DNA from 3 places in the Pseudoalteromonas sp. AS71 genome. Region 1 is predicted to be linked to each of the others. Evidence: predicted binding sites of a transcription regulator. Region 1 holds the regulator's gene; each other region holds the start of a gene.

Region 1 (5,176 bases):
ATGACGAGTCGTGCTCTTCATCAACAACAATCATACCTAGTTTTAAAAATGGCAGAAAAATACTCGAACGCGTCCCAATAACTATCGCACAACTGCCTTTTTCGCAAAAGCGCCATGTTTGTAAGCGTTCGTTATCGGTAAGTGCTGAGTGCCAAAGCATAATGGGTGTATCAGGAAAGCGGCGACGAAAACGGTTTACAGTTTGTGGTGTTAAACCTATTTCTGGCACTAATACTAATGCTTGCTCACCACGTTTTAATACTTCTTCTAGGCACTGTAAATACACTTCTGTTTTACCACTGCCAGTGACGCCTTCTAATAAAAAGCTGCTAAATCCAGTACTTTGATTTATTGCTGTACAGGCAACCGCTTGTTCTTTATTAAGTATAGGTTTGCTACCGACAGTTGGTACAACGCTTTGCCATTGGTTATCGTGTTCAATAGTTTGCGTAATAAGCTCTTTATCTATTAGGCTATCTATTGTTTTTTTACTAAAGCCCAGTGCCTTTAACTCAGTTAACGATGACTTACCTGATTGCGATAACTGTTTTAATAAGTTGAGCTGTGTTTTAGCTTTTAATGACGGTACTTTTGCGCCTTTTTCAGTTAAAGCAACCATATTAATACTGGTTTTATCAGGTGATTCACCTTGGCGAAGTACAGCGGGTAGCGCTATATGAATAGTTTCGCCTAAAGGATAGCAATAATAGCGCGCGGTAAAGCTAAGGAGATCTAGGTGCTGAGTACTTAAAATAGGGGCGTCGTCTATTACCTCTATAATATTCTTAATTTTATCTAAAGGGACGTCGGTACTGCTTTTAATACCCAGAACAACAGCCACTTTTTTTTGGTTACCAAAAGGTACCAAAACGCGCATACCGGGTAGTAAAGGCGTTGAGAGGCCGCTGAGCTGTTCTTCTATTTTATAATCAAAGGTGCGTGGGAGCGGGACTTTAATAGCAACTTCAACAAAACTCATAACAACTCAACCCGTAAAATTAATGCTGTAATGTACTAAAATTACCGTAAAAAACCTACTAGCAATAGTGCTTGAGGCAGAGATTGTTCACTTTTTTGGCTAAAACATAAATAAATACTTGTGTAGGGGAACGTTGTTGGATAAAATCCGCCACCAACAAATTTGTTTTAACGACGTATGGTGCCAGACTTCGGGTTTGGAGAGCGATGCGGCCTTAACTAGAGGTTCCTATGAAAGAAGGTATTCACCCTAAGTACGAAGTAATTTCTGCAACATGTTCATGCGGAAACCAATTCGAAACTAGCTCAACTCTTTGTAAAGACATTCACTTAGACGTATGTTCTGCGTGTCACCCGTTTTACACTGGTAAGCAAAAAGTTTTAGACACTGGCGGCCGTGTTGATCGCTTCAACAAACGCTTCGGTGCACTTGCCAGCAAGAAATAATTATTGCTGTTTAGTTAAAAAAAGCACTTTAGGGTGCTTTTTTTGTGCCTAAAATTTGTTGTTTATTATCTTATTTCGCTGACTTTAGCTATATCCCTCTTTGCATAACTATTTCCTATTCTTATTCTGAGTATGCATAAACCTTTACAGACAAATCGATAGATATTCTCTATATTTTAAATAGTACAATTTTTAACTAGGTTGATAAAAGTAGCTAACGTGGGCTTATCTGTTTTTAAAGTAGAGTAGTAGGCAGTTATTTAAGTTTATGGTGATACTTTATACATACATTTTTTTAATGTTTCACTAGGCATAAAAGCACCTTAAAACTTACTTTTTAGGTGAATTTTTATTTATTAAATGTTTATATAATCCTGCAAAGTTACTGAAAAACCTCTTAAAATTAAAGGATATAGCATATAACAGGATAGACCTGATATTGCTTGGAATTTAAAAATAATAAGGGTATCGTACCCCAAGACTCCACCTCTCACTTTAACTTAAATTGCAGGATACCATCGCGTTATGTCTGACTTTCGTGAACAAGCACTACATTATCACTCACACCCCGTACCTGGTAAAATTAGCATTGAGCTAACAAAGCCCGCTGAAACAGTTCAAGACTTAGCCCTAGCTTATAGCCCAGGCGTTGCCGAACCTGTACGTGAAATTGCTGCAGATCCTGCAAATGCATATAAATATACCGGTAAAGGTAATATGGTTGCGGTTATCACTAATGGTACTGCAATTCTCGGACTTGGTAATTTAGGCCCTTTAGCATCTAAACCTGTAATGGAAGGTAAAGCGTTATTGTTTAAACGTTTCGCTGGCCTTGATTCAATTGATATTGAAGTTAAGCACCGTACGACAGAAGACTTTATTAATACGGTTGCCAATATTGCCGATACATTCGGTGGTATTAACCTTGAAGATATTAAAGCACCAGAGTGTTTTGAAATTGAAAAAGCATTAATAGAGCGTTGTAGCATTCCTGTTTTTCATGATGATCAACACGGAACTGCGATTGTAACTGCTGCGGGCATGTTAAATGCGTTAGAAGTACAAGGTAAGTCAATTGAAGATGCAATTATTGTATGTTTAGGGGCTGGCGCTGCCGCTGTTGCGTGTATGGAGCTGTTAATTAAGTGCGGAGCACTGCGCGAACACATTTACATGCTTGACCGCAAAGGTGTTATTCATACCCGCCGCGATGATTTAAATGAATATAAACAGCTTTTTGCTAACAATACAGATAAGCGTACATTGCAAGATGTAATTGCAGATGCTGATGTGTTTGTAGGTGTTTCTGGCCCTAACTTATTAGCGGCTGAAGATTTAAAGCTAATGGCTGAAAAACCAGTTGTGTTTGCATGTTCAAACCCAGATCCTGAGATTGATCCTGCACTTGCGCACGGCGCACGTAACGATTTAATTATGGCAACAGGGCGCTCTGATTATCCTAATCAGGTTAACAATGTTTTATGTTTCCCGTTTATTTTCCGTGGTGCGCTTGATGTGCGTGCAAGCGCTATTAATGATGAAATGAAAATTGCTGCAGTTGAGGCTATCCGTAGTATTGCTAAAGAGCCTGTACCTGCAGAAGTTTTAAAAGCAGCAGGCGTAGATAAATTAGAGTTTGGTGCACAGTATATTATTCCAAAACCAATGGACCCTCGTTTACTGCCGCGTATAGCAAGAGCTGTTGCCCTAGCTGCTGTTGAGTCAGGTGTTGCGCAAATTGATTTGCCAGAAAATTATATGCAGTAAATCTATACAGTAGAGCTATGCAATAAAATTTAGACATAAAAAAACCTCAGTAATTACTGAGGTTTTTTTGTCTTTGTAATATTTATACCAATTCCAATAAATAGCTGATCTATTTTACTTGCTAAAACAACCCATTTCTTTGTTGTAAATTTCGCAAAGGGAATAACCATTTACTTCAATTTACGCCTAGAACTGAATTATTTTTTCGACGTAAAATTTAGATCACATACTTAATGGAATTGGTATTATTCTTCGTTTAAAACGGGTACTTCTAGACCCATTTCTTGCATTATTTTTTTAACTTCTTCTGGCACTTTTTCGGCGTTATCTTTACGTAAGTCATCGTCATTTGGTAAAGGTTGGCCAGTAAAAGCATGCAAAAATGCCTCACATAGCAATTCACTATTTGTAGCATGGCGAAGGTTATTGATTTGACGACGTGTACGTTCGTCAGTTAATACCTTTAATACATTTAGCGGGATCGAAACGGTGATCTTTTTAACTTGCTCTGATTTTTTACCGTGTTCTGCGTATGGGTGAATATACTCACCATTCCATTTAGCCATAAGATGTATCGTTGCCTCAGATTATTAATTTCTCACACGGTATAAAAAGCGTGTAAATATGCGTGAAATTCTATCGATTTAAAAAAGATAGTCAAATAATAGATACCGATCTATCTTAATAAGCCTATTGTGAGTGTAAAGATAGGCACACTTTTGTGAGCTAAAATGTGTTATTCGCAGAGGCTCCTTCTACTTATAGCCATCTAGAGCTTTAAAATACTTTGACTTATCAAAACGGATAACTTACTCTTTTGGACGTCTAAACATCCAAATTAATCAGGTGACGAATATGAGCGAAAAAAACAAAGCAACCATTGCTGTACGTAACGGCGTTGATGCTGATAAACATCATGGTGCGGTGGTACCGCCAATTTATTTATCGACTACTTATTCGTTTGCCGACTTTGATACTAAGCGTGAGTATGATTATGGTCGTAGCGGTAATCCTAATCGTGATATTTTAGCTGAGACGCTTGCTAAGCTTGAAGGTGGCGCTCGTGGCATAATTACAGCTACAGGCATGGCTGCCGTGCATTTGGCTACTCAGCTACTTAATAGTGACGATACGTTAGTAATTCCACATGATTGTTATGGTGGCAGCTATCGTTTATTTACATCGTTACAAAAACGCGGACTACTAAAGCTCGAAATATTAGATTTAACAAAAGAAGAAAGCCTTCAACAAATTTTAGTAATTAAACCTAAGCTTATTTGGATAGAAACCCCAAGTAACCCAGTACTTCGTTTAACAGATATTAAAGCAGTGACTGATGTGGCTAAGCAATGCGGGGCTTTGGTTGCAGCAGATAACACGTTTTTGTCGCCTGCTTTACAAAACCCTATTAAGTTTGGTGTAGATATTGTGGTGCATTCAACCACTAAATACATTAACGGACACTCAGATGTAGTAGGCGGCGCTGTTATTGCCGCAACACAAGAGTTAGGCGATGAGCTTGCTTGGTGGGCTAATAACATTGGTATTACGGGGGCGCCTTTTGATAGCTATTTAACGCTTCGTGGTTTACGTACTTTAAATGTGCGCCTAAGACAGCATCAAGAAAATGCACTGGCAATAGCTAAGTATCTTGAAAACTCTGAATATGTAAGCCAAGTTTACTACCCAGGTCTTGAGTCACATCCTCAACATGAACTTGCTAAAGCACAGCAACTTGGCTTTGGTGGCATGGTTAGTTTTGATATTAAAGGCGATATAAACGACGCAGCGGCATTTTTAACTAGCCTTAAAACCTTTAGTTTAGCTGAGTCACTAGGTGGCGTAGAGAGCTTAATTTGTCACCCTGCAACTATGACGCACGCAGGTATGGACGCAACAGCACGTTTAGAAGCGGGTGTGGGCGATACGCTTATTCGTATTTCGGTAGGTATTGAAGATATATACGATTTAGTTGCTGATTTTG
Region 2 (5,176 bases), on a different contig from region 1:
TAAGGATGATTTTTGTAAAGCGCACTGTATAGCACTTCTTTGCCTAGCTCTTCATCGTTAGATGCTTTTAAGCCTGACTTAATGCCGTCGATCATTTCTTTTTTAAGGCGCTTAAAATCGTCATCTCTAAAACCTGGATTTAGTAATTGTTCGCTCACAAGTGTATACCACTGCGCCGCATTATCTTTATGAATACGCCCTTGAAACGACAGCATTTCTTTATCTATTTGGTAGCCAAAGCTACCCGCAAGCGGATAAAGTGCTTTTTGAATATCTTTATAGCTTGTCGCCTGCGAGCCACCTTGTGCAAGCATAGCCGCAGTTAACCCAGCAACACCTTTTTTACCTTGTGGGTCGGCAGCCGCACCAGTATTGAATAAAAAGTTAACATCAATTAATGGCGAGCTATTGGTTTTATCAAGTACTTTAAATGCAGGTGCCGCAGGTGCTTGTTCAAGCTTTGCAGTAAGCACATTTAAATCAACTTCTTGCTCAAAACCTGGGGCTTTATCAAGTGCCGACATCGTTAATGTGGTACGTGCGTTATCAGTAAAGTATTTATTAGCAACGGCTTTAATATCTGCGCTGGTAATGTTATCTGATGATTTATAAAGCTGGTTTATAACCTCAGGATCGCGCTCAAAATGCATGTAGCTGGCAAGGGTTGATGCAATCGCTTGCGACGAATCTAAGCCATTAATAAAGCTGTATTTAAGGTTCGATTTTAAATCACTCAACTTTTGCTCATCAACAAGCTCAGTGCGTGCTTTTGCATAAGTGCGGTTAATCGCATCGCGTGCAGTGGCTAAATCGTCTGCGTTTTCTACTTTAACAAATACGTGTAATAAACCCGGATCTTTGGTCTCTGGGTTATAGGTAAACATTTGGCTGGCAATTTGTTTGTCGACCACTAGCTCTTGATATAGATCTGAATTATTTGAAAAATAAAGCTGTGAAATTAAATCAAGTGCCGCTCTGTCCTTTTTAGCAGGCTCCCACGCAGCGCCTTTGTACGATACAAGTAACCAATGCCCTGGTAGCGCTTCATCTTGCTGGTGCAAATATTTTGGTGCTTGTTGAACAGGCTCTGCTTTAATGTCAGCAACATAGTTACCTTTTTTCCAGCTTCCCCAATGCTTTTTAACCATTGCCATTGTTGCTTGTGGGTCTACATCGCCCACGATGACAAGTGACACATATTCAGGCTTATAAAACTTAGCAAAAAATTCTTTCCCGTACGCCATTTGATCAGGCATGGCTTCTATGTCTTTAAAAAAGCCCATAGTGGTGTGTTTATACGTGTGCTTATCAAAGGCTTCTTCGCGTACAGCACTTAATAATTTACGAATTGGGCTCGCGTTGTTTTTTAAGTACTCACCTTTTACCGTTTGTGCTTCGGTTCTAAATTGCTCTTCGGTGTAGGTTAAGTTTTGAAAAATATCAGCTTCAAGCTCAAGTACTTTATCAAGATGCTGCTTTGAAAAGTTTAAATGGTAATTTGTGTAATCGTTTGTTGTATACGCGCGGTTATCAACACCTGAATTTTTTAATATGTCTGAATATACGTCTTCAGGGTATTTTTGTGAGCCTTTAAACATCATGTGTTCAAAAAAGTGAGCAAAACCTGTTTTGCCCTCTTCAACTTCGTTACGCGATCCAACCGATACCGGAATTTGCAGCGACACTACATCAGGGTAATCGGTTTTAACAACCATGACACGTAAGCCGTTTTCTAGCTCTTCAATTAAATAATCTTGCGAAAAAACACGATCATCAGCTTTATTTACTTGTTCTTGTTGTGCTGTTGTTTGCGTGCTTTGGTTTTGTTGCATGGCGCAACCCGTTAACGCCAGCGATACCGCTAAGCTAGTTGCTAATAATTTAAATTTCATTGTTGTCCCTTTTTAAATTGAGCAAATTTGTTGTTAGATTTAACTCTTTAATTATGCCCCAAAGCCAATAAATATAAGAGCCCCAAGGGAATTTATTATGTAAACAACTGTGTCATTTATAAATAATGGGAACAATTGTGTATGAATAAAAGTCATGTTAGTTGAAAAACTTTCATTAAATAAATCTATCTAGACGTCTAAATGGCTGCTATATTAAATCTATCAAAACGCACTTGGCTGGAATGAGGATTATGGCTTTATCATTAAAAGAGAAAATAGAGGACACCAACCAAGGTGTTTATCTTATTGGTACTACCCCGCCTAAAATAGGCACCGATAAAGCGCAATTAAAAACTATTGCAGAAAAGCTATTAGGTCGCTTACACGAAATTGAATACGACGGCGTAATAATTTACGACATTCAAGACGAAAGCAGTCGAACTAATCAAGCGCGCCCGTTTGCGTTTAAACAAACCGTTGATCCGCGTGAATACAGCCATTTACTGCGTAATTTATCTGCACAAGATGTAATTACTTATAAAAGTGTGGCGCAGCGTGGCGTAGGCGAATTTAAAGATTGGCTAAGTGAAACTAAAAACGACTACGATTTACAAAATGTAGTTTTAGTAGGTAGCCCGTCATCGGTAGGCGATATAAAGCTAAGCCTGCCAGATGCGTATAAAGCATTGGCTGAGCAATCAGATGATTTCTTTTTAGGTGGCGTTACAATTGCCGAGCGCCATTCAAGTAAACGAAATGAGCACGAACGATTAATAGAAAAAACAGCACAAGGTTGTCAGTTTTTTATATCGCAAGCTGTTTACGACGCACAAGCGACTATAGAGCTAATTACTAGCTACGCACGTACATGTAAAGCACAGGGTATTACACCTCAACGTATTATATTAACGTTTACCCCGTGCGGCGGCGAAAAAACCTTAGAGTTTATGCAATGGTTGGGCATCTCAGTGCCAGAGGCTACAAAATGGCGCATGCTTGATGCAGACAATACATTAAGCGAATCAGTTCGTATTTGCCGCGAGAACCTCGACTTAATACTTAAAAGCTGTGCACATTTAGACGTGCCGCTGGGCTTAAATATTGAAAGCTTAACAAACCGTAAAGAAGAAATTGATGCATCTATAAACTTATACCGTTTATTAAAAGCCATTATGGAATTGAACCTTGCGGAAAAGCTAATTGCTTAGAGCTTGAGCCTAAACTAATTCACACCCTTCTTGGCAAGCCTAGTGGCTTGCTTTTTTATGTCCGTTCTTTGAAAAATGAATTAATAAATACAAGTAAAGATTTGCAGCTTAAGCTATTTATTAAAGCTATTTTTGGTTATTACTCTCAAGCTTTTTTAAAGCAAACCCCATAGAGGAGCACATAACACCAAAAATAATTCCCTCATTAGATATAAATCTAATGTTAGGGAACGTTTCAAATCAGCTTATTATTGCTAATGAAAAAATAAAACCTATCGCAGAAAAAACCAACTAAGTTTTGTGGTATTAGTCATGACGAACTTCCTTTTATTATTGTGCTTTTTTAGCTAGCTTATACGCTTGTTTATTTTTATACATTGCGTGGTCCGCATCATTTAATAGCGCTTCAAAGGGCTGCTTTTGTTTATCAGTAAAACTATAACCAATACTGAGTGATAAATCGCACACGTTTACTTTAAGTAAGGCTTTTGAATACTCGGTCGAAATTTTATTCATAATATAGTTAATTTTACTTTTATCGCTTACTTGCATTACTGCAACAAACTCATCGCCACCTAAACGCCCTACTATATCGGCATCTCTTAAATGCGTTTTTAGCGTATCTGCCAATATAATCAATGCTTTGTCACCCACTTCATGTCCGCAGGTGTCGTTTAATTTTTTAAAGTCGTTTATATCAATAAACAAACAACACACGTCAAAGCCTAAACGCAGTGCTAAGTTAAGCTTTTGCTGAGCTAGTAAGTTAAGTGCTCGGCGATTATAAATATTAGTTAATGAGTCTAACATGGCTATTTCACGCATTTGCTCATAGCTATAAACAAGGGCTAAGTCGTCTTCAATCAAATCGCGTAGCTGTTCTATGAGTTCAAAGTATTCATCGGTATAGCTTGTTATTTTAGTGTCTTTTAAACATAACGTGCCAAACACTTCGCCTTCAGGCCAATGAATGGGTAAACCTAGGTAGGATTCAACACCGTCTTCAACTACTTCTGACAGGGTATTCCATGTATCGTTATTACTTGCATCATTAACATATAATGTATTGTTAGTTTCAGCTACGTGGCGACAAAACAGAGGAGTTTGAGGAGGGAGTATAGGGTTGGTCTCAAAGTTAGATCCACCCTCGTTACTTCTAATAACAACGCGATAGCCTTTGCTTGTTGCCTGAACTATATAACCAGACGGGGCTGAAAAAAGCCCCGTTATAAGATCAATTGTTTTTTGCCATTTATGCAAAGATATTTGGCCATCAATACCAGAAAATGCCCATTGATCAATTTCAAACATTGCTTTACCTCGGCTGCTTAGTAGCTCCAGTATAGGCAAAAAAGCAAAGTAAAAGCTATTATTTACGACGCCTACTTGGCTCTCTTTTACCGGTGATGCGTTTTTTATCGCGATCTTTTCGCGACTTATTGGTGTTTTTACGATTGTCTTTTGGCTTTTTATTAGGATCTGGCTCGTAACCTTCTAACCACTGCGGCGTTAGACGCGTATCGAGTAATACTTCAATTTCTTCTAGCAGCCATTGCTCATCAAGACTTACCAGCGACATAGCAAGTCCTTGTTCACCAGCACGACCTGTACGACCAATACGGTGTACGTAATCCTCTGCAATGTATGGTAGCTCAAAGTTAATTACGTATCTAAGTGTTGAAATATCTAAACCACGCGCGGCTACATCGGTTGCAACAAGTACACGTGTAATACCTTCTTTAAAGTTTTGCAATGCACGGTCGCGTGCGCCTTGAGATTTATCGCCATGGATTGATTCGGTTTTTAGACCGTCTTTACACATTTCCTTAGCGAGCTGATCAGCCATTTGTTTTGTGCGAGTAAAAATAAGCACTTGTCGCCAGTTTTTCATGCCAATCATGTGCGATACAAGTTCGCGCTTACGATCCTCATCTACAGCGTAAATAACTTGCTCTACTTCAACTGCGGCTGAGTTACGTTTATCAACTTCAATTAGCTCTGGGTTTTTAAGTAACTTTTTACTGAGTTCAAACACGCTGTCATCAAACGTAGCTGAAAATAGTAAAGTTTGGCGAT
Region 3 (5,176 bases), on a different contig from region 1:
AATGAATATAAAAGTAAGTTACTGCGTTTTTTAGGAGTCGCTAAATCCTCATCTAGCATTAGGTCGTCATTTTGCCATTCGTCTACACTTTCGTCTGGTGTATTTAATTGAGCTTCAGGAAGGCGTTGCTCTAACTCATCTAGCTTTTCTTCAAGGCGTATTAAGCTGCTAGTGATGTAATCAAGTGCATCAAAAATACGTTCATCACGTTGGTTGTTATTTGCAGCTGCGGGGGAGCTATTTTGAATCGCATTTGAAACAGCTTGCAGCTTACTTTTAATACCTAGGCTTGCTAATAACTTAGTCTGTTTTAACGCTTTGTCTTTATCGCTTGGCGCAAACAGCGGCTTACCTTTAAAAAAAAGAGCTACTTTTTCATCTGACGTTTTTAATTTTGCAGCTAAGTTTGCGCACGCTGTTTTTATGTCAACGTTATCGGCAAGTCCTGCAAATATAACGCGAAAGTTATCGGCCATTTAACTATCCCTAAAGCTTTTATAATGAAATGAGTATATACCTAAAGTACAAAAGAATTCGAGGTCGATTTTATAGTTATTTTGTAGACGCTCTACAAACAATATAGCGAATAAGTTTTAGATGCAAAAACGACCCTTAAAAGGGCCGTTTTTAATTTATTACAAAACTTTTGGCTTAAAGGCCAGCAGCTGCGCGAAGTGCGTCTGCTTTATCTGTACGTTCCCAAGGGAATTCGTCACGACCAAAGTGGCCGTAAGCCGCTGTAGGAAGGTAGATAGGGCGCTCTAAATCAAGCATTTGAATTAAGCCGTAAGGGCGTAGGTCAAAGTGTTCACGAATAAGCTCGATTAAACGGCTTTCTTCTAGCTTGCTTGTACCAAATGTTTCAACGCTGATAGAAGTAGGTTCTGCAACACCTATTGCGTAAGAAACTTGTAGCTCACACTTGTCAGCAAGACCAGCAGCAACAATGTTTTTAGCAACGTAACGTGCTGCATATGCTGCTGAGCGGTCAACTTTTGATGGATCTTTACCAGAGAAAGCACCACCACCGTGACGAGCCATACCACCGTATGTATCTACAATGATTTTACGACCAGTTAAACCACAATCGCCCATTGGTCCGCCAATTACAAAACGACCTGTTGGGTTAATGAAAAACTTAGTTGCGCTTGTAATAAGCTCTGCAGGAAGTACAGGCTTGATGATTGTTTCCATCACAGCTTCTACTAAATCTTTTTGTGAAATGTCTTCGCTGTGCTGAGTAGAAAGTACAACAGCATCAATACCTACTGGTTTGCCGTTTTCGTATGCAAAAGTAACTTGAGATTTTGCATCTGGACGTAACCAGTTAAGCTCGCCGCTCTTACGCACTTGCGCTTGGCGCTGTACTAAACGGTGTGAGTAAGTAATTGGAGCAGGCATTAGTACTTCTGTTTCGTTACATGCGTAACCAAACATTAAGCCTTGATCGCCCGCGCCTTGCTCTTCTGGGCTAGTACGGTCAACACCTTGGTTAATGTCTGGAGACTGTTTACCAATAGTGTTTAAAATTGCACATGAATCGGCATCAAAGCCCATGTCTGAATTTGTGTAGCCAATGTCACGAATTGTTTTACGTGTAATTTCTTCGATATCAACCCATGCGCTAGTAGTGATTTCACCACCAACCATAACCATACCGGTTTTAACGTAAGTTTCACACGCTACGCGAGCCTGAGAGTCTTGCTCTAGGATTGCATCAAGTACCGCATCAGAGATTTGATCGGCGATTTTATCCGGATGACCTTCAGAAACAGATTCAGAAGTAAATAAATGTTTTGCCATTGTATTTCTGCTCACAAATATTGCGCTTCACAAATGTCGGTATTAGCGCTAAAAAATTAAGGGGCGTATTTTATCGAAAACAAAACGCATTGCATAGTTTTTTTACGCCTAGACGTCTAAATAAAATTACGAATGTCGTTCTAGTCTCAAAAAAAATTCATAATGCTGCCTTTTCTGGGGTTTTTAATTGCACACCGCCCCCACAATAAGTAAGAATGGATGTATAACAGTATCCAAGTTATTTGGTTACATAAACAAACACATAAATACCCGCGCAAATACACATATAAGGTAGGAGAATTCATGCCATCTCGCAAAGAACTTGCAAATGCTATTCGCGTCTTGTCAATGGACGCAGTACAAAAGGCCAAATCTGGCCACCCTGGAGCCCCTATGGGCATGGCTGATATCGCAGAAGTATTATGGCGCGATTATCTAAAACATAACCCAACGAATCCAGAGTGGGCTGACCGTGACAGATTTATTCTTTCAAACGGCCACGGTTCAATGCTTATCTATTCTCTATTGCACCTAAGTGGTTACGACTTACCACTAGACGAAATTAAAAACTTCCGTCAAATGCATTCTAAAACACCAGGTCATCCAGAATACGGCTATGCACCAGGAATCGAAACTACTACGGGTCCATTAGGTCAAGGGATCACAAATGCCGTAGGTATGGCAATTGCCGAAAAAGCACTTGCTGCGCAGTTTAACCGTGAAGGCCACGATATTGTTGATCACTTTACCTATGCATTTATGGGCGATGGCTGCCTTATGGAAGGTATTTCTCATGAAGCGGGTTCACTTGCAGGCACATTAGGTCTGGGTAAACTTGTTGCATTTTGGGATGACAACGGCATTTCAATAGATGGTGAAGTAGAAGGTTGGTTTACCGATGATACGCCAGCTCGCTTTAAAGCATACGGTTGGCATGTAATTAGTGGTGTTGATGGCCACGATAGCGATGCTATAAGTGCTGCAATCGCAGAAGCTAAAAGCATTACCGATAAGCCATCACTAATTTGTTGTAAGACAATTATTGGTTACGGCTCACCTAATAAATCTGGTAGCCACGATTGTCACGGTGCACCACTAGGTGATGACGAAATTAAAGCGTCTCGCGAATTCTTAGGTTGGACTGGCGATGCGTTCGAAATTCCTGACGATATTTACGCACAATGGGATAGCAAAGAAAAAGGTCAACAGCTTGAATCAAGCTGGGACGAAAAATTTGCAGCATACGCAAAAGCATACCCAGAGCTAGCGTCAGAATACAAGCGTCGTATTAACAATGAACTTCCTGGCGATTGGGCTGAAAAATCTCAAGCGTACATTGAGCAACTTCAAGCAAACCCTGCAAACCCAGCGTCTCGTAAAGCATCGCAAAATGCATTAAACGCATTTGGTCCGTTATTACCAGAATTCATGGGTGGCTCAGCCGATTTAGCAGGCTCAAACTTAACAATTTGGGATGGCTCTAAAGGTTTAACGCACGACGACGCAAGCGGTAACTACATTTACTACGGTGTACGTGAGTTTGGTATGTCGGCAATTATGAATGGTATTGCCCTTCATAAAGGTTTTATTCCTTACGGTGCTACGTTCTTAATGTTTGTTGAATATGCAAAAAATGCCGTACGTATGGCTGCATTAATGAAGCAACCAAGCATTTTTGTATACACGCACGATTCAATCGGCCTAGGTGAAGATGGTCCAACTCACCAACCAGTAGAGCAAATTGCAAGCATGCGTTTAACGCCTAACTTATACAACTGGCGCCCATGTGACCAAGTTGAGTCGGCAATTGCATGGCAACAAGCTATTGAGCGTAAAGACGGTCCTACATCGTTAATCTTTACTCGCCAAGGTCTTGAGCAACAAGCCCGTGACGCAAAGCAATTAGCAGATGTTAAGAAGGGTGGTTACATCCTTAGCTGTGACGGCAACCCAGAGATTATCTTTATTGCAACAGGTTCTGAAGTGCAACTAGCACAAGATTCAGCAAGCGAACTACGCAGCCAAGGTAAAAAGGTACGTGTTGTATCTATGCCATGTACTGATGCCTTTGAAGATCAAAGCGCAGCATACAAAGAAAGCGTATTACCGGCATCTGTTTCACGCCGCGTAGCAGTAGAAGCAGGTATTGCTGACTACTGGTACAAGTACGTAGGCCTAAACGGCGCAGTAGTAGGTATGACTACCTTTGGTGAGTCAGCACCTGCAGGCGAGCTGTTTGAGCACTTTGGTTTTACAGTGGCAAACATTGTAAGCAAAGCAAACGAACTTTTTTAATCGCTTTGATTAAATAAAGTAAGTAATTGAAAAACCCGCACATGTTGCGGGTTTTTTTATGCCCTTACATGAAGCAACTTCACCTTTATCAACGCTGCTTTCCTTGCAAGAAAGTAAGCTATCAGGCAAGGTAGTGCGATAAAATTTATAAATAATAATCTTAAATTAATAGCAGGAGCTAAAAATGCCAAAGTTCGATAACGTAAGTGTAGTAAAAAAAGCCAATGTATATTTTGACGGAAAAGTGTCAAGCCGTACCGTTATTTTAGGTGATGGCGAAGCGAAAACGTTAGGCTTTATGCAACCAGGTGAGTTTGTTTTTGATACAAACCAAAAAGAATGCATGGAGCTTTTAGCTGGCCAATGGGATATTTTATTACCAGAGGCGAGTGAGTGGAAAACATTTAACGCAGGTGAATCGTTTAATGTTGATGCAAATGTAAGCTTTAAAGTAAAAGTATCTGATTTTGCTGACTACTGTTGTTCGTACACAGATTAATCAGTACAGCTAGACGTCTGAAAGCCCATGCACTATGGGCTTTGCATAAACTTTGCGCAACGCATGATTTAAATCACCAAAAACCGCAAATAAACCTCAAATATCTCTCTTTTTTCCTTGTGTTAATCTAAATAGCCCCCAATACTATTTATGAGGTAACAAATAAAAGGATACCCTATGAAAATTAATCTTTCTGGTCACCATGTTGAAGTTACTGACTCTATTAGAGAGCACATCAACGAAAAATTTTCAAAAATCGAGAGCCATTTTCCATCGCTTATTGCACTCGATATTATTTTGTCTAAAGAGCATCATAAAATCCAAGCTGAAATTAGCACTAATTACGAAGGCACGCGCATATCGGTAAAAGGGGAAAACGAAGTTATGTACCCAGCCATTGCAAGCGCAGCTAAAAAACTCGATGCGGCACTAAAACATCGAAAAGGGCAGATAAAAGCAAACCTACACGAAAAGCCTGTAAGTACAACACCTGAAATCGCACACGAGATCATCCAAGAGATGGATCTTAAATAAAATTTAGTCACAAAGTATTGTAAAAAAGAGCCGTATGGCTCTTTT

Evidence for each region. Region 1 encodes MetJ, which represses methionine synthesis genes. Its sites were predicted from a motif close to TAGACGTCTAGACGTCTA; they were not measured.
Region 2: the regulator MetJ is predicted to act here: its motif matches at 2,083-2,100, upstream of WNY98_RS01260 (methylenetetrahydrofolate reductase).
Region 3: the regulator MetJ is predicted to act here: its motif matches at 1,905-1,922, upstream of metK (methionine adenosyltransferase).

The regions. Positions count from the first base shown of each region.
Region 1 is NZ_JBBMQZ010000003.1:70,478-75,653, forward strand. Features, by position in the region: gene priA (primosomal protein N') at 1-979, opposite strand, end outside; gene rpmE (50S ribosomal protein L31) at 1,210-1,425, shown strand; gene WNY98_RS03295 (malic enzyme-like NAD(P)-binding protein) at 1,951-3,192, shown strand; gene metJ (met regulon transcriptional regulator MetJ) at 3,438-3,758, opposite strand; gene metB (cystathionine gamma-synthase) at 4,048-5,176, shown strand, end outside.
Region 2 is NZ_JBBMQZ010000001.1:244,418-249,593, reverse strand. Features, by position in the region: gene WNY98_RS01265 (insulinase family protein) at 1-1,892, opposite strand, end outside; gene WNY98_RS01260 (methylenetetrahydrofolate reductase) at 2,144-3,100, shown strand; gene WNY98_RS01255 (sensor domain-containing diguanylate cyclase) at 3,431-4,411, opposite strand; gene WNY98_RS01250 (DEAD/DEAH box helicase) at 4,470-5,176, opposite strand, start outside.
Region 3 is NZ_JBBMQZ010000012.1:46,448-51,623, forward strand. Features, by position in the region: gene WNY98_RS10665 (hypothetical protein) at 1-476, opposite strand, end outside; gene metK (methionine adenosyltransferase) at 652-1,803, opposite strand; gene tkt (transketolase) at 2,107-4,098, shown strand; gene WNY98_RS10680 (pyrimidine/purine nucleoside phosphorylase) at 4,283-4,597, shown strand; gene raiA (ribosome-associated translation inhibitor RaiA) at 4,775-5,131, shown strand.